DNA from 4 places in the Colwellia sp. MB3u-8 genome. Region 2 is predicted to be linked to each of the others. Evidence: predicted binding sites of a transcription regulator. Region 2 holds the regulator's gene; each other region holds the start of a gene.
The links. Region 2 encodes FNR, which switches genes on or off when oxygen is low (the NO sensors DNR and NnrR bind a similar motif). Its sites were predicted from a motif close to TTGATCTAGATCAA; they were not measured.

Region 1: napF (ferredoxin-type protein NapF) is a predicted target of FNR. The motif match lies at 5,102-5,115, and genes of this name have one in related genera.
Region 3: phbB (acetoacetyl-CoA reductase) is a predicted target of FNR. The motif match lies at 2,511-2,524, and genes of this name have one in related genera.
Region 4: H4J54_RS13345 (universal stress protein) is a predicted target of FNR. The motif match lies at 1,900-1,913, and genes of this name have one in related genera.

Annotation. Positions count from the first base shown of each region.
Region 1 covers NZ_JACGVA010000062.1:106,398-114,033, forward strand. Annotated here, with positions in the region: gene rimI (ribosomal protein S18-alanine N-acetyltransferase) at 1-157, shown strand, start outside; gene H4J54_RS09480 (cytochrome c3 family protein) at 269-844, opposite strand; gene H4J54_RS09485 (nitrate reductase cytochrome c-type subunit) at 871-1,329, opposite strand; gene napA (nitrate reductase catalytic subunit NapA) at 1,385-3,874, opposite strand; gene H4J54_RS09495 (chaperone NapD) at 3,871-4,173, opposite strand; gene H4J54_RS09500 (TIGR02808 family protein) at 4,186-4,353, opposite strand; gene napF (ferredoxin-type protein NapF) at 4,491-5,006, opposite strand; gene prfC (peptide chain release factor 3) at 5,409-6,989, shown strand; gene argS (arginine--tRNA ligase) at 7,119-7,636, shown strand, end outside.
Region 2 covers NZ_JACGVA010000038.1:17,397-25,032, forward strand. Annotated here, with positions in the region: gene H4J54_RS03945 (heavy metal translocating P-type ATPase) at 1-1,693, shown strand, start outside; gene ccoS (cbb3-type cytochrome oxidase assembly protein CcoS) at 1,690-1,944, shown strand; gene H4J54_RS03955 (sulfite exporter TauE/SafE family protein) at 1,941-2,603, shown strand; gene fnr (fumarate/nitrate reduction transcriptional regulator Fnr) at 2,683-3,402, shown strand; gene uspE (universal stress protein UspE) at 3,576-4,508, shown strand; gene H4J54_RS03970 (glucosaminidase domain-containing protein) at 5,104-5,961, opposite strand; gene H4J54_RS03975 (hypothetical protein) at 6,018-6,806, opposite strand; gene H4J54_RS03980 (DUF1415 domain-containing protein) at 7,042-7,590, opposite strand.
Region 3 covers NZ_JACGVA010000030.1:316,465-324,100, forward strand. Annotated here, with positions in the region: gene bktB (beta-ketothiolase BktB) at 1-1,125, opposite strand, end outside; gene phbB (acetoacetyl-CoA reductase) at 1,514-2,236, opposite strand; gene H4J54_RS01570 (3-hydroxybutyrate dehydrogenase) at 2,728-3,504, shown strand; gene H4J54_RS01575 (polyhydroxyalkanoate depolymerase) at 3,810-5,027, opposite strand; gene H4J54_RS01580 (alpha/beta hydrolase) at 5,260-7,023, shown strand; gene phaR (polyhydroxyalkanoate synthesis repressor PhaR) at 7,188-7,636, shown strand, end outside.
Region 4 covers NZ_JACGVA010000068.1:202,297-209,932, forward strand. Annotated here, with positions in the region: gene H4J54_RS13340 (outer membrane beta-barrel protein) at 364-945, shown strand; gene H4J54_RS13345 (universal stress protein) at 1,310-1,747, opposite strand; gene H4J54_RS13350 (TIGR01777 family oxidoreductase) at 2,227-3,123, opposite strand; gene H4J54_RS13355 (hypothetical protein) at 3,368-3,559, opposite strand; gene H4J54_RS13360 (anhydro-N-acetylmuramic acid kinase) at 3,733-4,872, opposite strand; gene H4J54_RS13365 (OapA family protein) at 4,874-6,271, opposite strand; gene tyrS (tyrosine--tRNA ligase) at 6,465-7,636, shown strand, end outside.

The DNA of each region.
Region 1 (7,636 bases), on a different contig from region 2:
CAAAACCATTTTTCTTGAAGTGCGCGCAAAAAACATCAGCGCACAAATGCTTTATATTAATCAAGGCTTCACTGAAATATCACGTAGAACCGGTTATTACCCAAGTAATACTGGCTTTGGCTATGAAGATGCCATAGTGATGTCAAAAAAATTATAATAAATTCCTAGTTTATTACAGCCATAGACACGATGAATGTTCCAGGTACTAAAAAGCAAACCTAGTGGTTTGCTTTTCGCTACGCGAGGAAAGCATTTAACTTCAGGCAAATTACCAGTTTTCAACACCTTTCATATCGGGTAACTTATGAGCAATCCCTTTATGGCAATCAATACAAGTTTTCTCACCAGATGCCAAGGCGTCAGAGTGCATTTTTACGCTGCGGTTACCTTGCTCAGAAAAATCCATATACTCAAAGTCATGACAATTTCGACATTCTAATGAGTCATTTTCTTTCATTCGTTTCCACTCACGTTCAGCCATAGAGCGACGATGGTCAACAAACTCTTCACGGGTGTCGATAACGCCCGTTAACATCCCCCAAACTTCTTTACTGGCCGCAATTTTACGTACTATCTTATCAGTCCATTTTTTAGGTACATGGCAATCAGGACAGGTAGCACGCACACCAGAACGGTTGGCATAGTGAATAGTTTCTCGATACTCCTGATAGACATTGTCTTGCATTTCATGACAACTAATACAAAACTCTTCGGTATTGGTGACTTCTAATGCGGTATTAAAACCACCCCAGAAAATAACGCCGCCAGCAAAACCAATGGCCAAAATAAACCACAGTGCGGCACTACTGGGTGATTTTAAAAACCTCCAAAAATTCTTTAGCATTTTATGTCCCTTAGTATTTCCACGGTTTATTCATGACCCAAGGATTCAATCGGTTCAAAGGTATTATCAACCAATGGCGCTGCATCCGCCTGAGTAACATGGCATTGCAAACAAAAATACCGACGCGGCGAAACATCCGACAGTGTTTTGCCATCGCGGGTTTGAAAATGCGTTAAGCTAATTTTCGTGGCACCGGTTTCTACTGCATATTTCCAGCTATGACAGTTCAAACATTTATTACTATTGAGATCAATGCGATAGCCTCGCGTTTGATGTGGAATAACCGGTGGTTGATGAATGTAATTGCGCGCGATGGTTTTTTTGTCTTTAATCACTCGTTTTAGTTTGTCAGCAGCACGGGTTTCATCAATAGTCGCCGCCGCGCGGATAGTAGCTAGGCCACCTGAGTTTACGGTCTCTTGTGCTAAGGTAGTAAGCGTAATGACCAAAACAGCAACGGCAATTAATAAAGATAATAATTTCATTTTCACTCTCCCACGTTTCGATAATCGAACTTATCGACAGGTAAATTTTTCAGCATTAAGCTTTAGTTACTTTAACCGCACATTTTTTATAATCAGTTTGTTTTGATAGCGGGTCGGTTGCATCTAATGTTAACTTATTCACTAACTGCTTAGCGTCAAACCAAGGCATAAACACTAAACCTCTTGGTGGTCGGTTTCGGCCTCGGGTTTCAATTCGTGATTCAACTTCACCTCGGCGCGACTCCATCAGTACTCTATCACCACGGCGTAAACCTCGTGCTCTCGCATCATCCAGATGCATAAAAATCACCGCGTCAGGAAAGGCTTTATGTAACTCAGGTACTCGTGAGGTCATAGAGCCTGAATGCCAATGTTCAAGCACACGTCCAGTACTTAACCATAAGTTATATTCTTCATCAGGCGATTCAGCAGCTGGCTCATAGGGTAAGGCAAAAATAACCGCTTTATTATCCTCATGACCGTAAAACTGTACTTCACTACCTTTGGCAACGTAAGGGTCATATCCCTCTCTGAAACGCCACTTGGTTTCCTTACCATTAACCACCGGCCATCTTAAGCCACGCTCTTCGTGATATCGGTCAAAAGGTGCTAAATCATGACCATGACCCCGACCAAACTCAGCATATTCTTCAAACAAGCCTTTTTGGATATAAAAGCCAAAATAATCGCCCTCATAATTAGTATCGCCTTTGGATTCAGTCATCGGAAACTTATCAACTTTACCATTAGCATAAAGCACGTCGTATAGGGTTTTACCTCGAAGCGATGGCTCTTTCGCAATTAATTCTTCTGGCCAAACTTCTTCGACTTTAAAGCGTTTAGAAAACTCAACTAATTGCCATAAATCAGAACGCGCATCACCTGGGGCATTAACTTGTTGATGCCAAAATTGTGTTCTACGCTCAGCATTACCATAAGCGCCTTCTTTTTCTACCCACATTGCGGTCGGTAAAATTAAATCCGCAGCTTGTGCTGTTACTGTTGGGTAAGGGTCAGACACCACAATAAAGTTTTCTGGATTGCGATAACCAGGAATCGCTTCTTCATTAATGTTCGCTGCCGCTTGCATATTATTGTTACACATAACCCAGTAAGCGTTGAGCTTGCCGTCTTTTAACATCCGATTTTGTAAAGCGGCATGATAACCAGGTTTTGGCGGAATGGTGCCTTCAGGTAACTTCCATATTTTTTCCGCTGTCGCTCTGTGCGCGGGATTTTTAACCACTAAATCAGCCGGTAAACGATGTGAAAAAGTCCCCACTTCACGTGCCGTACCACAAGCAGAAGGTTGACCGGTTAATGAGAACGGGCTATTGCCGGGTTCAGAGATTTTCCCGGTTAACAAATGCACGTTATACATTAAATTATTGGCCCAAACACCTCGTGTATGCTGGTTAAAGCCCATAGTCCAGAAAGAGGTGACTTTAATTTTAGGATCTGCATATAGCTTTGCCATTTCAAGTAAATTAGCTTCTGGCACTCCGGATAGTTTTGACACAGACTCTAGGGTATAAGTACTTACAAACTTAGCGTAATCTTCAAAACTCATCGGTTTAGAAGCACCACTGCCGGCATTTTTAGCCGCTTTTTCCAGCGGATGCGTTGGCCGTAAGCCATAACCAATATCAGTAACGCCTTCACGCACATTGACATGCTTTTTCATGAAGTCTTCATTGACGGCATTATTTTGAATAATATAGTTGGCAATATAATTCAGAATAGCCAAATCTGTTTGTGGCGTGAAAATCATACCATTGTCGGCGAGTTCAAAGCTGCGATGTTTATAGGTAGATAAAACATTCACTTTAACGTGTGGCGCACTTAACCGACGGTCGGTGAGTCGAGACCACAAAATAGGATGCATCTCCGCCATATTTGAGCCCCAAAGCACAAAAGCATCAGCATTTTCTAAATCGTCGTAACACCCCATTGGCTCATCGATACCAAAGGTACGCATAAAGCCACCCACTGCGGATGCCATACAGTGACGAGCGTTCGGGTCAATATTATTACTTAAGAAGCCCGCTTTCATCAGCTTAGATGCCGCATAACCTTCCCAAACGGTCCACTGGCCAGAGCCAAACATACCCACTGAGGTTGGGCCTTTCTTCTTGATAGCCGTTTTAAACTTATCAGCCATAACATCAAAAGCTTTATCCCAGCTTACTGGCGTAAACTCACCTTCTTTATGATATTTACCATCGGTCATTCTGAGTAACGGCTGGGTCAAACGGTCTTTGCCGTACATAATTTTCGAAAGAAAATAGCCTTTAATACAATTTAGGCCTTTATTGACTTCGGCTTCTGGATCGCCTTGCGTTGCGACTACTTTACCCTGTTGAGTCCCCACCAATACACTACAACCTGTACCACAAAAACGACAAGGTGCTTTATCCCATTTTATGGTACTTTGAGACGATTTTGTGATCAAATTAGTCGCCGACGTTGGCACAGCAACTCCCGCAGCAACAGCGGTTGCAGCAATTGCGTTAGCTTTAATAAAGTCACGTCTAGTTAACGTCATAATTTTTCCCCCTGATGCTGAGGTAAACCCGCATCGTTATGATGAAATATAAGTGATGAAGAGATAACACCGGCAACATTGCTCATGTCTGTAATAGTATCTATGATGCGTTTTGCCGGATTGCTTTCGCCTTCAAGCCCTTCGACAGTAAAAACTAAACTGCCGTTTTCGCCTGTTACATGAATCTCAGCACCTGGGTACGCTTTTAGGGCATCAGCCACTTTAGCCGCTTTATCTGGGTAAGCCATAAACATAACCCCAGCAATATTTACCGGGCTTTCTTCTAGAAGATTAATCATATGTATGCCCTTTTATAACTTTTTGTTTGTTTTAGTTTTAGATGCAGATACTGGTTTAGCGCCAAATATTTTTAAAATAACCACTGCGCCTAATGCGGTGGCAATAAAACCAAAGATGAAGATGAATGGCATTGATGTATAACCCAAAACATTCCATATTAATTGCTCTAAATCACTCATTACTTGCTCCTAGTAAGGATATATACCCAAACCACTTGCAGATGCCGTTTCAGCGTTAAGCTAGGAAATCAGCTCAAGGCGCAGTATGAAGATAAGGGTTATTCCCTTATCAAGTGCTGCAACGCTGGGCTGGTTCTCTAGCTTATTTCCCTATCGGTATATTCAAGTGGCTTAGGTATAGATATTTTAATTGCAGATTCAGGACAAACCGCTACACATGCTCCGCATCGAGTACAATCTGTTAGTGTGATTTCAGGTTGAGGTACGCTGCCATGAAGGTATTTAAACGAGATGGCTTCAGGCTCGCAACTGTCTTGACAAACTTGACAATACACTTGTTTTTTTGCCAGGCAATTTGCTTGAATTTCAATCGTTAGCTGCCAAGGCAAGGTATCTAATGACTTAAAGAGTGGCTCATCACAGGCCATGACACATTTTTGACAGAACGTACATTCCCCAACCGAAAAATCAACCTCAGGAAAACCACCGTCACCTTTAATAAGGATGTTTTCTTCACAAGCATCAATGCAGTCACCACATTGCGTACAGCCTCGAATAAATAGTTTTTCGTCGACAATCCAAGGTAATCTAACCGCCGTTGGTGTTGCCAAATTTTTTGCTCTGATAAAATTACGACGACTTAAATCAACCATAAATCTCCACTAAAGAAACGAAAAAACAACCTAAGTAACATTCATCAAAGACAAATATTATCTACTGAGAATACAATATTTAATCACTAGGCTTGTTGATGTACATCAAGTTTCTTTAGCACTTAACAGGTAAAACCCTAAATGATGTCAACATGAAGATAAGAGCAATAAATCAGCACTAACCTGAGCATAAATTAAAAGCCGATTAAGGTTTGAAATTACCAACGTCGCGATTAAAATAAAGCACTTACTAACAGGAACCTTTGACTATTTTGTCCAATATAGAAAATAAACCGACAATCCCAGATATTGTTACTGCCCTTCGCACTCGTTTTCGCTATAATGTTGCGCTTTAAAATTTAAGTTAATTTTTTTCATCCACTTTAAAAACAGGTAATTTGCATGTCTGTACAACAGCAAGAAGTCGACCTTAGACGCACCTTCGCTATTATTAGTCACCCTGATGCAGGTAAAACGACTATCACTGAAAAGGTCTTACTTTTTGGTCAAGCAATACAAAAAGCAGGAACCGTTAAAGGTAAAAAGTCGGGACAACATGCAAAATCTGACTGGATGGAAATGGAAAAAGAACGTGGTATTTCAATTACTACTTCTGTAATGCAATTTCCGTATAACAATTGTTTAGTCAATTTACTCGATACCCCCGGCCATGAAGACTTCTCAGAAGATACTTATCGAACACTGACCGCAGTCGACTCGTGCTTAATGGTGATTGACGTAGCTAAAGGTGTTGAAGCTCGTACCATTAAACTAATGGAAGTTACCCGTTTACGCGACACCCCTATTATTACCTTCATGAATAAAATGGACCGCGATGTGCGAGATCCAATGGAAGTTATGGATGAAGTTGAAGACATACTAAAAATAAAATGTGCCCCTATTACTTGGCCCATTGGCATGGGTAAAGAGTTTAAAGGTGTCTATAATATTTTGACTGATGAGATATTTTTATATCAGACAGGTCAAGGTCATACTATTCAAGAAAAACGTGTCATTAAAGGCATAGATAACCCAGAGCTAGATGCCGTTATTGGTAATTACGCTGAAGACTTACGTGAAGAATTGGCACTGGTTGTTGGTGCTTCTCATGAATTTAATCATGAAGAATTTTTAAAAGGCGAATTAACACCGGTATATTTTGGTACCGCATTGGGCAACTTTGGTGTTGACCATATGCTAAACGGCCTAACTCGCTGGGCCCCCAAGCCATTATCGCGCGCAACTGACACCCGAATTGTTAGAGCTGAGGAAGAGAAGTTTTCTGGTTTTGTCTTTAAAATCCAAGCCAACATGGACCCTAAACATCGTGATCGCATTGCCTTTATGCGCATTTGTTCAGGCAAGTACGAAAAAGGCATGAAGATGAAACAAGTACGCATCGGCAAAGACGTTAGAATTGCTGATGCTGTAACTTTTATGGCGGGTGACCGCTCAAATGTCGAGCAAGCTTATGCTGGCGATATTATTGGCTTACATAACCACGGTAGTATTCAAATTGGCGATACCTTTACCGCTGGTGAAGATATGAAATTTAGTGGTATTCCAAATTTTGCGCCAGAAATGTTCCGTCGTATTCGTTTACGCGATCCACTCAAAGCAAAACAATTACAAAAAGGCCTGATTCAATTATCAGAAGAAGGTGCAGTACAAGTATTTAGACCTTTCAACTCTAACGATATGATCGTTGGTGCGGTAGGGGTATTGCAGTTTGACGTTGTCGTACAACGCTTAAAAACTGAATACAAAGTTGACGCTATTTATGAACCGATCAGCGTAGCAACTGCACGTTGGTGTAGTTGTGATAATGAGCGCACTTTAGAGCAATTTCAAAAGAAAGCTTATGATAACCTAGCACTGGATGGTGGCAATAATTTAACCTATATCGCCCCTACTATGGTTAACTTAAACCTAGCGCAAGAGCGCCACCCAGATATTGAGTTTCACAAAACACGTGAGCATTAATAAATGTGTTGTAAGTAAAAACCATTGATAGCCGATAATTTATCCATAAGCGTAATGAAAAGCATCACGCTTATTCACTCAAGTTATCGCCGCTCACTTGAGCCTTTAATCGAAGAAGAGTTAATTTAAATGAATATTAGCAACATCCTGAATGAAAAAGTTAAGCTTGCTATGACAGCGGCAGGTTTACCAGAAGGTACAAACCCTGCGATAAGTTTATCTAACCGAGCAAATTTTGGTGACTACCAAGCTAATGGTGTCATGGGTGCGGCTAAAAAATTAAAAACCAATCCACGTGAACTGGCAACTAAAGTCGTTGCTGCTCTGGACTTAACCGGTATCGCTGAAAAAGTTGAATTAGCCGGCCCTGGCTTTATTAATATTCATTTAGACAAAAACTGGTTAGCAAAGCAATTAAATGAAATATCAAATGACAAAAATTTAGGCGTAATACAGGCAATAAAGCCTCAAAATGTTGTCGTTGATTACTCTGCTCCTAACCTGGCAAAAGAAATGCACGTAGGGCATTTACGCTCAACCATTATTGGTGATGCCGTTGTGCGCGCGCTTGAGTTTCGTGGTGAACATGTTATCCGCCAAAATCACATGGGTGATTGGGGTACACAGTTTGGTATGTTATTAGCCCA
Region 2 (7,636 bases):
GAAAGCGCGACAACTTTCAATGGATGTACCTGTCTCTATTGCGATTAGCCTGGCTTTTCTTGCTAGCGTTTGGGCTACATTTACCCAGCAAGGTGAAGTGTATTTCGAGTCTGTTTCCATGTTTACCTTTTTATTACTAATTGGTAAATTTCTAGAGTTTAGGGCCCGCAGCCGCGCTGCTGACATCTCGGCAAATTTATTAAAATTAATGCCGATGACCGCCACTAAAATTGAACAGGGCATTGAAAGCTTTATCTCAGCAACACATTTAAAAGCGGATGATATTATTTTAATAAAACCCGGTGAAACCATACCCGCAGATTGCGAAATAATAACGGGCACTAGCCAAATCAATGAAGCCATGCTCTCTGGTGAACAACTGCCGTTGCATAAAACCACGCTAGATAATCTTTATGCCGGCACCATAAATGGTGATGGTAACTTAACAGCAAAAGTTAACCACAGTAACCAAGAATCATTTTTAAGCCAATTAATTCGCTTAAGTGAAAGTGCCCAAAGCCATAAACCTAAATTGGCGCAATTGTCAGATAAAATTGCCCAATATTTTGTGGCTCTTATCCTAGTTGTTGCCATTGCTACCGCAATATATTGGTCTCAACATCAACCAGCAGAAGCGTTTTGGATCACCTTGTCTGTTCTAGTGGTAACTTGTCCCTGTGCTCTGTCATTAGCAACACCTACGGCATTAACTTGTGCAACCACTCGCCTTAACCGTGAAGGGATCATGATTAAATCAGCACATGTGCTAGAAACTATGCCTGAAATTGAGGTGATGGCTTTTGATAAAACCGGCACCTTAACAACGGGTGAATTTACCATTACCGCAGTCAAAACTTATGGCGCATTTGCAGATAAAAATGCTCCAGATGGACAACAACAAGTGTTGGCTATTGCGGCGGCGTTAGAGGCACACTCTGCTCACCCCCTAGCAAAAGCCTTTAGCCAGTTTCGTGATTTTAGCCAAACAACAACTCAAGTGGTGGTTGCGCCAGGTGCTGGTATTTCTGGTGAGGTTAATCACCAGTATTACAGAATTGGTAAAAACTCATGGCTACTCAGTAATAATGACAACAGTGCGCACAGTGCGCACAGTGCGCAGTGCGTATTAATGCAAGATGATAACTTAGTGGCTGAATTTTATTTACATGATGGCCTGCGTGAAGATGCTAAAGCCTTAATTGATTTTTTACATCATGAAAACATTAAAACTGTCATGTTATCGGGTGATCATCAACAAGGCTGTGATAAATTACAAGCAAAACTGCACCTTAATAGCGTGCAAGCAGATTTATCTGCACAAGACAAAGTCAACGCGATTAAACTACAGCAAGCTTCACATGCTGTAGCTATGATAGGTGATGGCGTCAACGATACCCCTGTATTGGGTGCGGCGCATTTGTCCATTGCCATGGGTAGTGGTACTGATATTGCTAAAAGCGGTGCGGATGTGATATTACTGAACAATAAACTCAAAGGTGTGCAAACACTGCGACAGGTATCCTTAAGTACTGCGCGAATTATAAAGCAAAATTACCTTTGGGCTTTTAGTTATAATGCCATTGTATTGCCATTAGCGGTTATGGGCTATATAGCGCCATATATGGCAGTCATTGGTATGTCGGCCAGTTCAATACTAGTGGTAAGTAATTCTTTAAGGTTATTAAAAAAATGAGTGTGATATACGTATTAATTCCCATTGCTATTTTACTTACCGCTATTGGTATTTATCTCTTTTTTTGGGCGGTAAAAACTGAGCAATTTGATGATTTAGAAAAGCAAGGCATGAGCATTTTATTTGAAGATGATAATGATAAACAAAGCATTCATCAAAGCAATAATGCTGCGCCAATAAAAAAACAGATAGACAAAACAAACACCTCACAAGAGCCAGCAGACCCACAGGTCAAAAAAAATAGTCTATGAGCCTTGATTATTTCTCCGCATTTGTCATCGGATTATTAGGCTCAGGCCATTGTATAGTAATGTGTGGTGGTATCAGCACCATGTTGACGACGGCGATTTCTGATACCTCTCGGCATAAAAAATACGCAATTATATTGGCCTATAACTTTGGTCGTATCGCCTCTTATAGTCTTATTGGCGCTCTTGTCGCATTCACCAGCTCAATGGCGACCAAAAATATCGGTGTACCTGTTTCACTGTTAAAAACTATCGCGGGTGTTTTTCTTATCTTGTTAGGTTTATATTTAGGCCAGTGGTTTATGTGGTTAAGCCGCGTCGAACATTTAGGCAAAAGTATTTGGCGGTACATAGCACCACAGACTAAAAAATTTATTCCCATTAAAAACGTACAAAGTGCTTTCGCTTTAGGCGCACTATGGGGCTGGTTACCTTGTGGCTTGGTATATTCTACACTAACTTGGGCATTGGCTAGTGCCGATCCCCTTGATGGTGCCTTGATTATGTTTTTCTTTGGACTAGGCACCTTACCTGCCTTACTTTCAGTATCACTGGGCACCATAAGTATTAAATCATTATTGAGTCATACACTATTTAGAAAGACGGCAGCCAGCCTAGTGATTTCATACGGCATCTATACTATACTCGTTTTATATATATAACGTGTCTGATATAGACCTTATATATATAAAAAATCATGGAAACATCATGACAACATCATGACAAATTTTAAAGGATCTTATGAGTTATAAATCATGCACTGTTCATCAACATATTCACTGCCAAAACTGTAGTCTTAGTGAATTATGTTTACCTTTTTCTCTCAATGATAAAGAGTTAGAAACGTTAGATAATATTATCGACCGTAAGCTGCCGATCCATAAAGGCGAGCAAATATTTAACGACGGTCAACCTATGCATGCGCTTTACGCCATCCGTTCGGGCACATTTAAGACCTACACCATTAATAAACACGGTGAAGAACAAATTACTGGCTTTCATTTAGCGGGTGATTTACTTGGCTTTGATGCTATTGCCGATGCTCAGCATCCAAGTTTCGCTAAAGCGCTAGAAACCTCAATGGTTTGTGAGATCCCTTACAATACGCTCGATCATTTATCGAACAGCATGCCAAAATTAAAAAAACAAATTTTGCGTATGATGAGTACTGAGATCCGTGAAGATCAAGAAATGCTAACATTACTTAATCGTAAAAATGCCGAGCAACGACTAGCAACATTTATCAGTACCTTAAGTATTCGTTACCATGCCCGTGGATTATCTCCATCTGAATTTCGTTTATCTATGACCCGCAGTGATATTGGTAACTATATTGGTTTAACGGTTGAGACTATCAGCCGCTTGCTTAACCGCTTTCATAAAAATGGTTTAATTACAGTTGATGGTAAACTCATTACGATTCTAAGTTTCGATAAATTAAACGAATGCGCCGCACTTTAATGTAACGCTAACACCAGCTTTTCTACATTGCCTTATTAAGGTATTTCACGCTATGCTTAGCGTGAAATATTATTTATCGTCGACAGCATAATAATGTGATTTAAAACAACTATTGTTGCTTGAAAGTAGACTATTGTTATAACACTAGTAGACAATTGATAAAGGAATTAGCTATGGAAAAGTATCAAAAAATACTCGCGATTGTTGACCCAACAACAGAAGAGCAAAAAGCGGTAAACCGGGCGATAGAATTAGCGCGTAAAACAGGTGCTAGCATTACCGCATTTTTGACCATCTATGATTTTTCTTATGAAATGACCACCATGCTGTCAAGTGATGAGCGTGAAGCCATGCGAAAATCAGTTATTAATGATCGCACTCAATGGCTAGAGTCTTTACTCGCTGACCTTGATTTAAGCGGAATTTCTATCGATTGTCGGGTTATATGGCATAACCGTCCCTTTGAGCAAATTATTGCTCAAGTACTCGATAATGGTTATGACATTGTCATTAAAGGTACTCATCAACACGACAAATTTAAATCTGTCATATTTACTCCTACCGATTGGCATATTCTGCGTAAATGTCCTTGTCCTGTTTTACTCGTGAAAGAGCATTTGTGGCCTGATAACGGTAATATTCTTGCGGCGTTAAACATTGGTAGTGAAGAGGAAGAACATAAAGCACTTAATAACAAAATCACAGCAGAAGCTAAACAGCTGACCCAAGTCATGAAAGCTAATCTACACCTAGTTAACTCATTCCCGGGTACGCCAGTTAATATCGCCATAGAAATCCCAGAGTTTAATGCCAGCGATTATAATCGCTCGATGTTAAAACATCATCAAAAAGCGATGTTAGCACATGCAACTGCCTTTAATATTGCGCCGGAAAACACCCATATTAAAGAAGGTTTACCGGAAGATATCATTCAAAGCATAGCGGCTGAATTAGATGCCGAATTAGTCATTCTGGGTACTATTGGCCGTACCGGTTTATCGGCAGCGTTAATTGGTAACACCGCAGAGCATGTTATTGATAGGCTTAATTGTGATGTATTAGCATTAAAACCCGATGGTTACATTTCACCACTTGATGTTGATTAATATCAGCAAACATCCCTAAATAAAGTTGAATTGGGTCATTAAACGCCTAGTTCAACTTTTCTTGTTTAATAACTTAAACTAGCTTATGCGCTGAAATTTATTATACCCATTTCATTAATTAGGTGGTCTACTTTATACGCAGGAAAAATGGCCAAATATAAGGCATTTATTTAATAACTAGTGGTTCTAATTATTAAATAAATAACGCAGTAGTAGGTTATTTTAACCAGTAAAAATGATCAGATAATTAGTGAGATTGGTATTAGGGATTTACCAAGAGCTCTGATGCAAAATCGACCCTTTCTTCAAGCCAAACACACTATTACTGAAGCTTTAACAGCCGAGAGCGAAAAGTATATGACGATAATGTCCTCAAGGTAAATAATACCAAACGGTTACCTGTGATGGCATTATAATAAGGCAGCAGTTAATTTAGAGGTTATTACTTTTGCTGATAAAAAACTGAGGACGGTCTACTTTTTAAAGGCAATTCAAGCGCAAATTTTTAATCGACGTACATTTGAATTTATTTATAAATTTATTTTTATAAATAAATTAGGAATAGCACATTGACATAGCGCTTATTTATTATCGCTTATTTATTATATAACGCGAAGTAATGTCGATTATGGCGGATCATATCAGTTAATTCCAACACGTAATCTATCCCACGTTCAGAGTAACGCATTAATCCTGTTGCAAGAATTTCTGGCGCTAGTGGTTGGTTTTGATCGCGTAATTGGCCTCTAATCGATCTAAATACCGTATAGGCGCCGTTAGTATTAATATTGTGTAAATAACGTGCGATACCTAAACTAATAGAGCTATAAGCGGCGACTTCATGCTTAGCACCGGTATTACGACTACCCGGCACCATGCCACAACCTTTCCTATAACACCAGACGCCAAAAAAGTTTAAACCTATTCGAGCAAAGCGAGAGGTTCCCCAAGCAGATTCATTGGCCGCTTGCACTAAAACAAGTGCTAGTGGAATAATGTCAATTTTAAGCTGTAATTCATATAATTGTCGTAATAGAGAAAACTTTTCACTGACTTTATATTTTTTGCTCAAACTGCTTACTAAAGTGTATTCTTCCGCACTAAAGGGCTGTTCTAAGGTTAATTGCGCAATTAAGCGTGCCACTTCGGCACGCAAAATAAGTATTTTTTTATTCTCTGCCTGTACTGCGGGTTTAATAAAAGCAAAAAAACGACGTTTCTTTTCTTTTACATCACGAATTTTAGCGAAGTCGGGTAAAATGACCTTGTGTAACGGTTGCTCAACTATTTTAATGACCTTCTTAACCGTTTTCGTTTTCGGTATCACCGACACCGGCTCTTCAGTCGGTATACTCTGAGGCAAAGGTAAGAAGGTAAATGGTGCGATTAACCCTACACTCAGCAAAACTAAAAAAATAAACCCTAAAAAGTTTTGCTTATTAAATATCGTCAAGCTAATAGCTCCTTATTCCATTATCTTTAGTCTGATTTGCTGAAAAAATACGGTAATCAGGCCGAAAAGGTGTCATTTATTGTCTTGGTTTGATCAGCGGCTATTTCCATCTGTAAACCAAAAATTTCTCGGTATAAAATTCCCTTTACGTTATAAAACAACGGCACTATATAAGCTAAACAAAATAGGAAAAATGCTATAGCGATAAAGCTAAGTTCAGATTCACCCGCCATTACAACAGGTAAAGCTGATATCAGTACAGCCAAAGACAGTATCAAATAAATGGCGAAAATTTTAAACCATTGAAAACGCGTAGCTTGAATGCTTATTGAAATGGCTTTTATAGGTGACATTTTTTTTTCTACCACCAAAGGCAACGCAAGTGACAAGGCTACCGCCAAAAATATGCCAGGCAAGTAAAATAATGTTAAGCCGATGGTAACCAAAGTTGAGGTTAATAAGGCACTAACAGCAACCCAACTGCCTCGCTTTAAAAAGCCAAAAACCAATTTTGGTCGTGTTTTTAAGCCAACTGAATGGAAAATACCCATCATTTCAACGCCGACGATAAAAGGATAAACCACTAAGGTAACGATAATATTAAGTAAAGTCGCTGATCTTTGATCTTGAATGGCCACTTCAATGCCACCTAACTGGCTGCTCACTAACAATGAAACCAACATGCCAATCATCAAACAGGTAAACAGCCCCAAATTAATCGCCATGCGCGATTTTAAGGTTATTTGCCAGCCTTCTTTCAATATAGTTGCTACATCAAGGTTATATTCACCTTTTACAGCTTCTTCGACACTACCACCAACGTTTTCAACAGGAAGTTTTTCCACAAAAATATTACCTAATGAGTAAGCGTATCATTGACGCTTGTCTTAATTGTTACCAGTATATCGTAATTCACCACTGCCTGTGAATAAGCAGAGAAAAGTTATTAACATTCAGCCTATCCAGTTTACCAAGGTTATAGGGTAAGTCAGTTAACTTGACTGCATAAATACCAATTTACAGGAGATAACTATGCCTTAAAACTGACTTGCTGATAACCGTGTTTAACCTTATAAAAGGTTAAGCATTGTTTTTAATATTCATCAACAAGGTTTTAAAATAGTGAGCGCCTTTTTTCTTGGCTAAAGCGATATTATTATCTGGAATAATCTCAGGGTTTTTATAGACACTGAGCACTTTTGCCATGCTGTGTTCACGAATTAAATGTAAGGTAGGATAGGGAGAACGATTGGTAAAATTGCCCGCATCGTCATAATCAGCCTCAGCAAAGCAATATTCAGGGTGAAAGGTAGCCACTTGGAATATGCCTTCAAAACTATAATCAACAATAATGTCATTGGCATAATCAACCAAGTCTAAAAAGCGATTAAAGTCTCTAAAACCTTGATTATAGATTAATAAACTCGTTTCTATTTCAGGATTCTCATGTAAGTAGTGACATTGCGATAAAAATTCAACTAGCGCTGACTTTAGCTGTTCTTTATCGCTAGTAAAATAATGAATAGTTTGATTAACAAACTCTTTTTTTGCGAATGGACAAAAATTGAGCCCAATAATCACTTGCTCTAGCCATTGTTTGGTTTGGTCAACTTCATCTATTGTGCTCATAACAACTTTCTCAATGTTCTACTTATTTACATATGGGTATTGGCTT
Region 3 (7,636 bases), on a different contig from region 2:
TGCATACTTGCCACCTACACGATGTAACTCGTGAATGGCTTTAGTGGCAATGACTGCTCCTGAAGCACCAATAGGGTGACCTAAAGCAATTGCGCCACCATTTGGATTGGTTTTTAGTGGGTCTAAATCTAGTCCTTTAGCAACGGTTAACGCTTGTGCTGCAAAGGCTTCGTTGGATTCAATAATATCCATATCATTAATAGACAAGCCGGCTTTAGCCAATGCCGCTTTAGAAGCTGGAATAGGACCTTCACCCATAACATCGTTAGGAACACCGGCAACCGCATAAGACACCATGCGTGCAATTGGCGATAAATTATTATGGCTTGCATAGTTTTCACTCGCTAGCGTTAAAAAGGATGCAGCATCGTTTATACCTGAGGCGTTACCTGCGGTTACGCTACCATCTTTTTTAAATGCTGGACGCATTCCGGCTAAAAACTCTGTCGTTGTGCCTGCTTTTATATGCTCATCAGTTTCAAAGAAAGTGCTGCCGCGGCGACTCTTAAGCTCTATTGGCACAATCTGGCTTTTAAAATAACCCGCTTCTACGGCTTTAGCGGCACGAGCGTGTGACTCTGCAGCGTAAGCATCTTGTGCTTCACGACTTAAATGCCATTTAGTCGCTAGGTTTTCAGCAGTAATCCCCATGTGACCAACACCGAACGGGTCAGTTAATGTCGACACCATCATATCAATCATGGCACTGTCGCCCATACGCGCACCAGCACGCATAGCAGGTGACAAATATCCACCACGTGACATATTTTCAACACCACCGCCAATCGCCAACTGATGATCACCTAACATAATACCTTGGGCCGAACTCACAACTGCTTGCAAGCCAGAACTACATAAGCGATTAAGCGCCATTGCAGTAGAGTTTAAAGACATGCCGGCTTGAATAGAGGCTACTCGCGCAACATAAGGAAAGCGGGATTCAGTGGGTATAGTATTACCCACTATGACTGATTCATATTGCTCCGCGTCTACTCCTGATTTTTTGATACTTTCGGCTAATACTTGTCCTGCCAACTCAGCCGGCTCTATGTCTTTTAAACCTCCCGCAAAAGTACCAACAGCAGAACGCACGGCACTTAACACTACAACACTATTTACACTCATAATAATTTTTCCCAGCTGATTTAACGGATTCATATGTATATTGATTTCAGCACTCAATGTAAAACTCGAATAACGCTTTGCAAATAACAAGATATAAGTAAATGAAAAAGTCTAAAGAGTTAGACAAAAGTGTTATACATAGAAAATAAAAAGTAGATGATTGATTATCTACTTTAATAATATAAAAGTTATAACATAATATTTTCTATACCCTTTCCACTTCAAAATGCAGTTTTAGCGTTAAGCTAGGAAGTCAGATTAAGTTAGGATATAAAGATAATGGCTACACCCTTATCAAGTATTACACAGGTTTTTTTAGACTGTACCTGTATACCTAACCCTTCTCAACTTACTGAAATTTGCATCTTAAAGTTAAGCAGGTATATAACTAGTACATGTGCTGACCACCATTAATAGATAAGGTCGAGCCAGTAACAAAACCAGCTTCATCAGCCACTAAAAATAATACAGAACGTGCGATATCTTCTGGTTGACCTAATCGCCCTACCGGTATGGTTCTAACAATTTTTTCTAGAACATCAGCAGGAACTGCTCGAACCATATCCGTTTCAACATAACCTGGGGCAATCGCATTGACAGTAATGCCTTTTGCAGCGCCTTCTTGCGCTAATGCTTTGGTAAAACCATGGATACCAGATTTAGCGGCTGCATAATTCACTTGACCATATTGACCTGCCTGGCCATTAACTGATCCTATATTAACAATACGTCCAAATGAGCGCGCTCTCATACCTTCAATAACAGCGCGAGAAGTATTAAAACAAGAAGATAAATTGGTTTGAATAACTTTATTCCATTGCTCAAAATCCATTCTGTGCATGGTGCCATCCCTAGTAATACCAGCATTATTTACAAGAATGTCGATTGACCCGATTTCAGACTCTATATCATGAATACTTTTACTTACACTTTCAAAATCGCTGACGTCAAATTTAAACGACTTAATACCTGTTCGCTCGGTGAACTCTTGAGCTGCTTGATCATTACCAGCATAATTCGCGATAACAGTGTAACCATGTTCTTTCAGCATTATGCTAATAGACTCGCCTATCCCACGTGTTCCACCTGTTACTAATGCAATGCGTCCCATATTTGTACTCCTTGTTGTATTTTATAATGACTCTATAGAGGTTTATAATCCGTTTACTAACACTGCTTTTATTTTCAATATGAGTAATATACCAACACCTACCGCACAACTAGCATACTAAAGTTTGAAATAAATCGAGGTTAATTTCTTTATCTTAATTTCCTTATGTTAATTTTTTTAATGCTATATATTTTACACCTTCTATTATGTTAATTACTTGTTAAATAACTTTAGTCCGTGTTTGTGTTTAAAACAACTTTTTAGTGGTTCTTTATTGTTCTAAAACAACTTTTTACTGGCTATTCATTGCGCTAAAATAATTGATGTTATTTACTATAATATCTACACATTAACGTTTTGTGAATGTTGCTGTAAAAAAACGCAATTAGTTTAATTATCACTCACAAATGAAATAGTTTTGTTAACCTTATGGGAGTATCATTATATTCTGTTGTTATTTGACACAATAAATAAATAAAGGGAAGTAAAACATGACTCAAAAGAAAACAGCTTTGGTAACGGGTTCTGTCAGTGGTATTGGCTTAGGAATAGCAAAAAATTTAGCTAAGCAAGGTTATAAAATCCTTGTTAGCGATATTAATTTAGTTGTGGCACAAGAAGTTGCTCAAGGTATTAACCAGTCAGGAGGAGATGCCTTAGCGTTTAAGCTGGATGTGACGGTTCAAGCTGATATTGATAATGTTATTGCTCATGCAAATGAATTTAATAACCGTATCGATGTTTTAATCAATAATGCCGGTATTCAATATGTTGCTAAATTAGAAGATTTTCCAGCTGATAAATGGCAATTAATTACTAATGTATTATTAGTCGGGCCCGCAATGATGACCAAAGCGGTATTACCTTTGATGAGAGCTAATAATTTTGGTCGCATTATTAATATTGGCTCTTTACATGGTTTAGTCGCGTCTCCATACAAAAGTGCCTATGTTGCTGCCAAACACGGCATTATTGGTTTTTCTAAAGTGATTGCGTTAGAAACTGGTGATCAAGATATTACTATTAATACGATTTGTCCTGCCTATGTAAAAACGCCACTCGTTGAGAAACAAATTGCTGATACAGCAAAAGAACATGGCATTAGTGAAGAAGAAGTTGTTAACAATATTATGTTGGCCCCCATGCCAAAAAAAGTATTTATTGATATAGAAGAAATATGTGCTTCAGTGACTTATTTAGCCAGTGATCTAGCTAAAAATATGACAGGACAAACTATGGTATTAGATGGTGGTTGGGTAGCAAGATAGTCGAGTTACCTTAATCGGTTGCTCATATCCGTTACCATCAAAAATACAGGTTTTTAGTAGTGATTAACCTAATTTTAGTCAAGCATAGTAATTTTAAGCCCATTGAAACTGTATTTGCACCCTATCATTCTATTCTTGGGCTGACTTGTAACAGAATAACCTTTTTGACATTACAGCACCTTGAATTAGACTAGCTCAAGCGCTAAACATACAACTTAATGGCTATGGACGTACAAGTGATGAGAAAGTAGGTTTGATCAAACCTACTTTTGATTTAGTCAGTAAACTATTGCTCGATAAAACAGTTAGTTATATTTTTTAATAAATTTTGTGATACTAGGCGCGATTCTATTGCGAAAACCTGATCCACTGAACGTGCCAAAATGACCTACACCATCAAAAATTTCATGCAGTTTATCTTGCGCTGAAATATTAGCACATAAAGATTGTGCTGCTTCAGTTTGACCTAAAGAACAAATATCATCGTCTCGCCCTTCAATGGTGTGCAAAGGAGTATGAGTTATTGCCGACAAATCAACTAGTTCACCTCGGTAAGTCATTTTACCGTTGGCTAGGTCTTGATTAATAAAAACTCGGTCAATCGTTTCTAAATAGAACTCACCATTAAGATCTAATACCGCTAGGTATTCATCATAAAAATCACGGTGACGTGCTCTCTTTTCTTCTTTGCCATGAAAAACATGGCTAAGATAATCAGTATGTTTATTTATATGACTTTCTAGATTCATCGACAGAAAAGAAGCTAATTGAATAAAGCCAGGATATACTTTTCTTCCAGCGCCTGGAAAGCGATTAGGCACGGTCATAATAACGTTATTTTCAAACCAACTTAAATCTTTACTATTAGCATATCTATTAAGCTCGTTAGGATTAATACTAGTATCAATAGGACCCGCCATCAATGTAAGTGATTTAGGGGTGCAAGGATCATTCTCTTTAGCCATCACAGCTGTTGCTATTAACGCCTGAACCGTAGGTTGACAAACAGCTAATACGTGAGTGTTTTCACCGATCTCATGCATAAAATCAATTAGGTAACTTACATAATCATCAAAACCAAAACTTCCTTCAGATAAAGGTACATGTTTAGCATCTAGCCAATCAGTAATATAAACATCATGGTCTGCAACTAAACGCTCTATTGTGGCTTTTAATAAAGTGCCATGATGACCTGAAAGCGGCGCCACTAAAAATAGTTTGGGTTGCTTAACATTGGTATCTTGTGCGAAATGAATTAAATTACAAAAAGGTTTTCTTAGAATGACTTGCTCGGTAACACCAATAGATTTGCCATCAATTAAGATGTTTTTAACATCATAAGCTTGTTTGTCATAAATTTTAGTGTAGTGATAGGCACTATCAAGTCCCGCGCTGATGCTTTTTCCTAACAAGGTCTTTGCATAAGGGTTAAACGGGTGAGTTATTAATTGTTGACTCAAGGCGATAAAACCATTCATCATTTCGGCTGAGCGAGTATATAAATCGTAAGTTTGATACATCATATGTTGTTTATCCTGCGGTGCAGCATTTATATATAAAATGAGTGTACCTAGCAAATCTCTATTGGTCAATAATATTTTGCTGCACCGCATCAAAAATAAATAATATTCAAATATGTTTGTATCTTATTAATATTGTTTGTAACTTGTTTGTTGATAATTTGTTAAAAATACTTTTACTTTGTGTTTTTTAACGGCAGATAAATTGTAACCATTTAATTTAAAAGGATATATTATGGAATCAAGTCAACAGAAGGAAGTCATTGATTTTTTAGAGCAATACTCAGAGGTATTTAATAGTCTGGTCAAGCAAGTTTTACATGATCCTGATAAAAAAAGTTTAAATTCAATGATGGATTCAGAAAAATTATCTCAACTTTTATCTAAAGGGGTGAAAGTCGATACCGCCATGTTATTTAATAAACAAATGTCTTTTATGAATCAGCAAGCTGAGCTTTGGCAAAGTGCGACTAAAGCATTAATGGGTACAAAAGTTGAGCCTGTGGTGTCAGAGGAGCATAATGATCGAAGGTTTAAAGACAGCGAATGGTCTGAAAATCCTGTTTATAACTATTTAAAACAGTCTTATCTATTGAATTCTAACATGATGCATGAAATGGTTAATAGTTTGCATTTCGACGATGCCAAAGCCGAAGAGCAAGTTAAATTCTATACTCGACAATATATCAATTCTGTTTCTCCAACCAATAATGCATTAACCAATCCAGAAGTTTGTCGAGACATATTAGAGTCTAAAGGTGAGAACCTGATCAAGGGATTACAAAACTTTATCCAAGACTTACAACAAAGTCCTACCGATGCGCTTAAGATCACCCAAACAGACCCTGATGCGTTTACTTTAGGTGAAAACTTAGCTTATACCCCTGGTGATGTCATTTACCAAAATGACTTAATTCAACTTATTCAGTACAAAGCCAGCACTAAAAAAGTTAATGAAGTTCCACTATTGTTTATTCCACCTTGTGTTAATAAGTATTATGTCTTAGACATGGACGAGAAAAAATCACTGATAAAATGGGCAGTAAGTCAGGGGCATACGGTATTTATCATTTCATGGGTAAATCCAGACGCAAAACTTTCTCATAAAGGCTTTAATGACTATATGAAAGAAGGGCCAATTGCCGCACTCGATGTGATTGAAGAAGTCACAAAATCAAACAAAATCAATGTTGTTGGTTATTGCATTGGCGGCACATTATTAGCAACAACCCAGTCATACTTATTGGCAAAAGGTGATACTCGAATAAACTCGTTAACCTTTTTAACCACATTATTAGATTTTGAAGAACCGGGTGAAATAGGCGTTTATCTGTCTGAGGAAATATTACCTTTCTTGAAAAAAAATATTAAAGAGAAAGGCATCTTAGATGGCCGCGTGCTTGGTTTAGCGTTTAGCATGTTACGTGAAAACAGCCTGTTTTGGTCATATTTTGTCAATAACTACCTAAAGGGCAAAGACCCTGCGCCGTTCGATCTTTTATACTGGAACAGCGACTCTTCAAACTTACCAGCGGAAACCTTTGATTTTTATATAAAGCATACCTATCAAGAAAATAACTTGATAAAAGATGGTGCAGTTGAAATTGAGGGTGTGGCTATTGAACTCAGTAAAATTAAAACACCCAGTTATTTCTTAGCCACCATTGCCGATCACATTGTTTTGTGGCAAGCATCATACAAAGGAGCTAAAGTGCTTTCTGGACCTACAAGGTTTGTTTTAGCTGGCTCTGGTCACTTAGCCGGTGTGGTTAACTCTGTAGATCATAGCAAATATCCACATTGGGTTAATGATGAACTTTCTGACTCTGCAGAGCATTGGTTTGAAGGCGCGACCAAAAAAGAAGGCTCTTGGTGGACGGATTGGGAGAATTGGGTTGCTCCTCAATCAGGTCAGCAAGTAACCGCACGTAAACAAGGCTCTAAAAAACATGCAAGTATTGAAGCAGCGCCCGGCAGTTACGTTAAAAAGCGTAATTAGTATCGCGATAATCCCCCTCTTTTCAGCGTTATCTTGTTAATCTGATAGCTAAGCTGAAAGTTAAACTGAAAAGCGACCAGAAAGGTCGCTTTTTTTCTAGATAGTATATCTGTTATACTGAACACCAATAGTGCTTACACTAAATTTTTAGTAACTTATCGTAAGTGAAAATTAATAACCGACTGAGAATACCCTTGATCATAATTAAAAGATATCCAAACCGTCGTCTGTATGACACTACAAAGAGTCATTATGTAAATTTGGATTATATTAGAGAATTAGTTATTTCGAATCAAGAGTTTAAAATAGTTGACTCGAAAACAAGTGAAGATAAAACCCGTAGTATTTTAGTTCAAATTATAAGTGAAGAAGAAACAAGTGAGCGACAATCCTTGTTAACCAATACCTTATTGAAACGCTTAATATGTTTTTATGGCAATGATAATCAAGATTATTTACAACAATTTCTTGAACAAAGTCTTGCTGCTTTTATTGAACATCAAGATGATATTTTAAAACTCAGCAATGACATTAATAAAAACTCTCCTTTTGGTTTATTTAGCAGTATTGTCGAGAAAAATATGAATATTTGGACTAAATTTCAGAAGCCAGC
Region 4 (7,636 bases), on a different contig from region 2:
GCTTTCCTTTATTCCCGCTAGGTTTTGGGGGTATATGGAATGATGTTGTACATAATAGTGCTCCTTTAGTTAAAGGGACTATAAGTATGGCCCAGAGCTAATGTTCAACCTTGTGCGCACAGTGACCTTAGCTGCTGGAACAGTTTCAAGACAGCTGTTCGCTAACAGGTGGACACGATAGCCTTTTATGGATCCAGAAGGTTATATGCCTATCTACTACAATTAACTACACGTAAGCTGTTATTTTTTCTAATTAAATCAAATTTTTCTTTTCAATGAGGTTGTGAGCTGTTAGATTTGCCGCTGGCATGGAAGCTAAAATACTTTGCTCATGCCTGCATTAAACACTACAAGGAATTTTTAATGAAAAACAAATCTTTAGCTTTAACCACTCTTCTTTTTGCAACACTATCAGTATCTACAATATCAATGGCCAAATCTCCAAGTTGGAATAACATTGGTGTGGGCTATGTTAGCGTTGACATCGAGGACTCCGATTTTGAACCAACGGGTTTCATCCTTTCAGGCTCAAAGCTAATTAATGATAATGTATATTTTCACGGCAATTATCGCGTTGTTTCAGAAGAACTTTATGATGAAGATTTAGATATATCAACATTTAATTTGGGTTTAGGTGTTCGTCATGGTCTTAATGAAACCACTGACTTATTCGGTCAGGTTTCTTACTTAAATGCAGAAGTAGAATATGACAATACCTCAGAAGATGAAAATGGTTACTCTTTAGCGGCTGGCATAAAATCAATGATATCTGATAATTTTGAAGTTGTTGCTCAAGCAACCCGCGATAGTCTGGATGGTGAATCTGAGACAGCTTTTGGTGTAGGTGCTGCTTTTTATCTGAACGAAACAGTTTCAATTGGCGCTGGGTATCAAATTGCAGATGATGCAAACTTAATAACGATTGATATCAGAGCTCACTTTTAAATGACTTTTTTGAACCTATATCATTATAACTTTATATAAAAGGTTACAGTTTTACTTGTTCAGTTATATTGAGTTATTCTATTCAATGGCTTAATAGTTTGATTTGTATAGGCGTACACATAACCCTTCTGGCCCGCACTAAAGAGAGGTTTTTGTTAACTTTAGTCTTATAGGTTAATGTACATAAAAGTAGATTTAGCATCTAAAAAAGGTGAGCCGATGCTCACCTTTTTCTGTTTTAAAAGCAAATTTTTATATAAAATTACTCTTTAACACCGATTTGACTAATTAAGTGTGCTACTTTTTATTTTAAGCATTAAAAATGAGCAGATAATTAATCAACTGGGTATAACTCACTCATTGGCTATGGCACTAGCACAATGGGTATGCCGACATGATGAGCTAATTTATTAGCCACACTGCCGAGTAATATGTCCACAATCCGAGATCGTCCTTGGCGCCCGACAAAGAGCATATTCACGTGTAATGCTTTAATTTGCTCTTTTATCACTGTTGCAGGATCACCCCAAATAAGATCAGTGGCGATCTCTACGTTTACATTGTGATATTTTTCAACTAATGGTAGTAACACTTTAGCTCTGGTATCCTTGTCTTCAGCTGTTTGATCTAATATTATTGGCGAGGTACCTTCAAGTAGCACAGGTTGTAAATATGACCAATCTTTTACCATTAATAACATTACCTTAGCACCGGTTTTACTGGCTAAATCAATGGCTCGATCAACAGCTCGTAAACTCCACTGACTGCCATCGACAGCAACAAGGTATAAAGGTTTTTTCATTTTATTCTCCTAAAAGTAATTCCCGCTTATGCCATCACTTTTGATATTTCGGTTTTATACCAAAGGCTATGGGTTAAGCCCAGTGCCATTAAGTTATGGGTTATCACGATAGTAAAAATGTGGGGTTCGTTCAAGTTGAACTCGCAAGCTTTTTGATACAAATCAATATATTGATCAATTAATTAATCTGTTTGGTGTTAGTGAGTGTTGTTTAAAATCAGCTTGGAAAAATGGCGGGTATCTATCAGCTTAAATAACGCTATACGCAATAGTGACTAAGTACTTGTAGCTAAGGTATTACTGTCAACATTCTCACGAGTAAAAACCTCACTAGCGAAAGTGTTTTCAGTGAAAATATTACCAGCGACAATGTTTTTAGAAAAAATATCACTGGCGACAATAATATCACTGGCGACAATATCAAGGCACTTACTGTGTGGGAAAATTTGCTTTTAATCTACAATCCAGTTTAGGTCACTTTATGGCTTAACTAAGAGCTGTTTTAGTGCTACCTCTAATGAAGGGTATTGAAATTTAAAGTTATTATTGAGTAGCTTGCTCGGTAAAACGTTTTGGCCATATAAGACTAAATCTGCTGACTCACCCATTAATGCACGTAATACAAAAGCTGGAACTCTGAACAGACACGGGCGCTTGAGTACAGCACTTAAGGTTTCTGAAAACTCTTGATTACTTACTGGCATAGGCGCTGTAGCATTAATAATACCCGTGAGTGAAGTTTGGTAGACTGTCGCTAACAAAATAGCAACCATGTCATCAATATGTATCCATGACATAAATTGCTCACCGCTAGCAATAGGTCCACCAAGGCCAAATTTGAATGGCAGTAACATTTTTTGCAATGCACCACCGTTTTCAGCCAAGACAATACCGGTTCTTATAATGCAAACGCGGGTTTTATCTGACTCGGCAGTTTGGGCTATTGCTTCCCACTTTTGGCAAACCTTGTGACTAAACTCATCATGTATCTCTTGGTAGCTCTCATCTATCGCTAATGCGCCTTGGCGGCCATAAAAGCCGATAGCACTGCCGGAAATTAAACTATGTGGTGGATTAGTTGCTGCTTGTATTTTTTCAACTAGGTTTTGGGTTATTTTCCAGCGACTTTGGCAAATAGTATTTTTTTGTGCCTTTGACCATCTTTTGTCAACAATGGCTTCACCGGCTAAATTAATAACCACATCAAGTTCATTAAAGTCAATTTCGTCAAGTGTACTGATAAATTCAAGATGATCAGGCAGTATGTTAGCGGTTTTTGCAGGATTACGGGTTAAAACAATAATGCGTTCGGCATTCAGGTGCTGAATCAGTGCTCGACCTATCAGGCCGCTACCTCCGGTAATAAGAATATTCATCATTGTTCCTTGAGTTAACGCTTATCTAAATAAGTTATTTCCCACTTAGACATATGAGTTTTATATATTAGGTTTTATATAATAGTTATACGAAAAATTTAGTTTATGGATCACTGTATAACGATATAGGGTAGCAATAAACTATAGCAGCACAGTGGGTTAGCAATGTAACACAGGCAAAAAAAAGCTCCCACAGGAGCTAATTTATCATTAGGTTTATCATTCGGTAAGTAAAGTAAAAAATTTAGTAGTAGATGTCTTCTTTGTTGTGGGCTTGAGGATCTTCAATAATCTCTTCAAAGCCAACGGCAAAACTGTTGTTGTCATTGGTATTTGCCATATAAATAGTACGGGTTGATCCATCAATCCAAGTCACTGTGCCGCTACCTTTTTTACTACCGCATTTCATACCAATATGTATGTCTGTAAATTCCACTGTGTTTTCTCCTCGTCTGTTGTCAAACATCGAACTGTGCATTCGATTAAGCAAACGCTCAATTTAATTAGAATATCTGCCACCAAAATAGTTCAAATATTCTTCAGTTAATGTTCTTTTTTTCGACAGGTACGAGTTATTATAAAGAGAAAAATATTCATATCTAGTTATTTTTAAGGCTTAACACTGATACCTAAAACAGCCGGCTTGTTAGCCCCTGTTACCGCGGGAATGTTACCAAAAATATTTTTATCAAATGCCAAGGCTAGCCAAGCAAATGCCATGGCCTCTAATGAATCACTGTTAATATTTTTGGTTTGAGTATTTACGACTGAATGGTTGTTAAGTTTTTGATTTAATAATGAAACTAAGTAGTTATTTTCAATGCCACCACCACAAATGTATACGTCAGACGTCGTACTTAGTTGGTTGATTTCTTGTGCGATCGTTTCGGCGGTTAATGCGGTTAATGTTGCTTGAATATCGGCAGGTTTTAATCGGCTTTGGTCGGTAAATTTTGCTAACCATTGGGCATTAAAATACTCTCGTCCAGTACTTTTAGGGGCAGCTTGCGAGAAGTAGGGTTCACTTAACATAGCTTGCAGTAATATATGGCAGACTTGACCTGAATTGGCCCACTGGCCTTTAGCGTCATAGCGTCCTGACTGGTGCAGTTCAAACCAATAATCCATTAGGGCATTGCCTGGACCGGTATCAAAACCCGTGGTTTTATGGGGGGCATTTTTTGGCAGAAAGGTAATATTAGCAATACCACCAATATTGACCACAAAAACGTCTTTTTCAGTTGAGCCAAAAATAGCTTGGTGAAAAGCAGGTACTAATGGCGCTCCCTGACCACCTAGAGCAATATCTTTGGTTCTAAAATCACCAACCACACGAATGCCGGTCAATAATGCTAAGGTTTGTAAACAGCCTATTTGCAGGGTAAAAGGTGTCGTTATCTGTGTGTTTTTCACCGGACGGTGTCGAATGGTTTGCCCATGACAACCTATGGCGGTGATATCTGCTGAAGACAGTTTTTCTTGCTGTAAAAATTTTATAATGGCTTGAGAAAATTGCTGAGCTAACTCGATATTAAGGCTACCAGCGCGATCAATTTCATTAGTGCTAGTGTTATATAAGCTCATGATTTTCTGTTGAGTGTTGTTATCGTAAGCCTGATAATAGCTTGCAAGTAAACTTGCGCCATTGGCTTGTTCTGTTTGATCACCATCAAATTCGACTAGCGCGAGATCAATGCCATCGGCGCTAGTGCCTGACATTAGACCAATATATCGCATTTTGTTGCTCATATTATTCCGCGCTTGACTGCATACTGAGCATTATACGTCGTGAACCCATCAGCTCTGCTAGTCGCTGTTTTGCTATCACGTCAAATGCTTGTCGATATTTACTGCTAATAGGTTCAGCGTCTGGCAGCTTCACCGTTCTAGGATTGCGATGTACACCATTAAGTAAAAATTCATAATGTAAATGTGGTCCTGCTGCTAAGCCGGTAGAGCCCACATAACCAATGACCTGTCCTTGTTTGACTCGCTCGCCTTTCTTAACGGCCCGTTTTGAAAAGTGAATATATTTGGTTTCAATGCCGTTGCCATGCTGTAGAAATACGTGGTGGCCATTATACTTGTCGTAACCCGCTTGTACGACTTTACCATCACCTGCGGCAACAACCGGTGTACCTGTTTTAGCCGCATAGTCGGTTCCACGGTGAGCTTTCCAACGCTTTTGTACTGGATGGAAACGTTTGAGTTTAAAATTAGAACTAATATATTTAAAGCTTACCGGCGCCCGCAAAAACGCTTTGCGCATACTTCTGCCTGCTGCAGAGTAATACACACCGTTAGTGTAGCGAATGGCTTGAAAAGTCTCACCTTGATTAATAAATTCTGCCGCGACTATGTTGCCAGTGCCAATAAACTCACCTTCAACATATTGGTTTTCATAGACAACATTAAAGCTATCGCCTTCACGAATATCTAAAGCAAAATCAATATCCCAGCCGAAAATATTTGCTAAGTTGATAATCTGCCCATCATTTAGACCTGCAGAGGCAGCAGCAAGCCAAAAATTTGCTTTAATCACGCCATGGGCAATAGCTTCACGTATCTCAACACTTTTGCTCTCTTTATAAGCGTGATATTGCTGATTTTGTAAATTAACGAATAAGGTCTCATTTTTTGATAACGGATACTCAAGTGAGACTAAGTTACCTTCAACATCTTTACCTATGCGCATGATGTCGTCAACACTGAGTTTTTTCAGCAATTTACTACCTTCACCTTCGGCGGTGATCACTTTGTAAGTGGTGGTAGCATCTAAGCTATTGCGTTTAAATATTTTTGCTAGCGAGTCGCCATTTTTTACCTTAACCGATTGCCACTGCAATTGTGCCGCGTCTTCTTCAATATTACTCGGCAGATCCCTGATAGGCTCTTGTGTAATTTGTAACGCGTCGATGGGTTGAACGGGTAATTGAATACTAACGGGCGGATCAACATAACCTGTCTGCTCGGGTATAGCGACTTGATAGCGCTGGCCCACTTTAAATTCGACATCGTTACTCAACGTTGCTTGATCACTGCTCTTTAACGGCATTATTAATAAAAATAACACTACAACAGCACATGCAGTAATAATTATTTGATGCTGTTTGGGCAGGGCAAAATATAAATTTTTTATATTTTTCAAAAAGATAAGGCCTATAAATTGAGTTTTAATGCGACAACTGTTTTTTATTATAACAAAATAATATCGTGCTAAACAATGATAGGGTTTTCACCACGGTTAAAATTACAGTAGAATTCGACAATTAATTAATTTATTTGTTATATACCCGCACCTTGAAGTGGAAAGTGTATATACACCCCTGTGGAGCCTAGTAATGTCAGATGTAAGCCAAGCGTTTGCAGAAATAAAACGCGGTGCAGAAGAAATTCTGCTAGAAGATGAATTGTTGGCCAAGTTAAAACTAGGAAAACCGTTAAAAATTAAGGCTGGTTTTGATCCAACAGCACCAGATTTACATTTGGGTCATACCGTATTGATAAATAAGTTACGGCAGTTTCAGCAGTTAGGTCATGAGGTTATTTTCTTAATTGGTGACTTTACTGGCATGATTGGTGATCCAACCGGTAAAAATGTTACACGCAAGGCGTTAACGAAAGAAGATGTTTTAGCAAACGCTGAAACGTATAAAGAACAAGTGTTTAAAATTCTAGACCCAGCGAAAACCACGGTTGCCTTTAACTCAACGTGGATGGAAAAACTTGGCGCGGCAGGTATGTTAAAGCTAGCTTCACGCCAAACCGTTGCGCGTATGATGGAACGCGACGATTTTAAAAAACGTTATAACGGCGGCCAAGCCATTGCCATTCATGAGTTTATGTATCCTTTAGTGCAAGGTTGGGACTCAGTTGCTTTAGAGGCTGATGTTGAATTAGGTGGTACCGACCAGAAATTTAATTTATTAATGGGCCGTGAACTGCAAAAGGCAGAAGGGCAACGTCCACAAACTGTGCTTATGATGCCGTTACTTGAAGGTTTAGACGGTGTGCAAAAAATGTCTAAGTCATTAAATAATTATATTGGTATTACTGACGCACCGAATGATATGTTTGGTAAAATCATGTCGATTTCTGATGATTTAATGTGGCGTTACTATGAGCTACTTAGCTTTAAACCGATTGATGTGATTAATGGTTATAAAGAAAATATTGCCGCAGGCTCTAATCCTCGTGATGTGAAAATTGACTTAGCTAAAGAGCTAATTGAGCGTTTTCATGACAAGGCAGCAGCTGAAGCGGCTCATCAAGAATTTATTAACCGCTTTCAAAAAGGTGCTGTGCCTGACGACATATCAGACATAGACGTGATGGCCCAAAATGGTGAGATTGCCATTACTAACTTGTTAAAAGAAGCCGGTTTAGTCGCCAGTACCTCTGAAGCTATGCGCATGATAAAGCAAGGTGCGGCGAAAATTGAAGGCGAGAAAGTTGTCGACAATAAGCTGATGATCAGCCTTGGCTCAACGGCAATATACCAAGTCGGTAAACG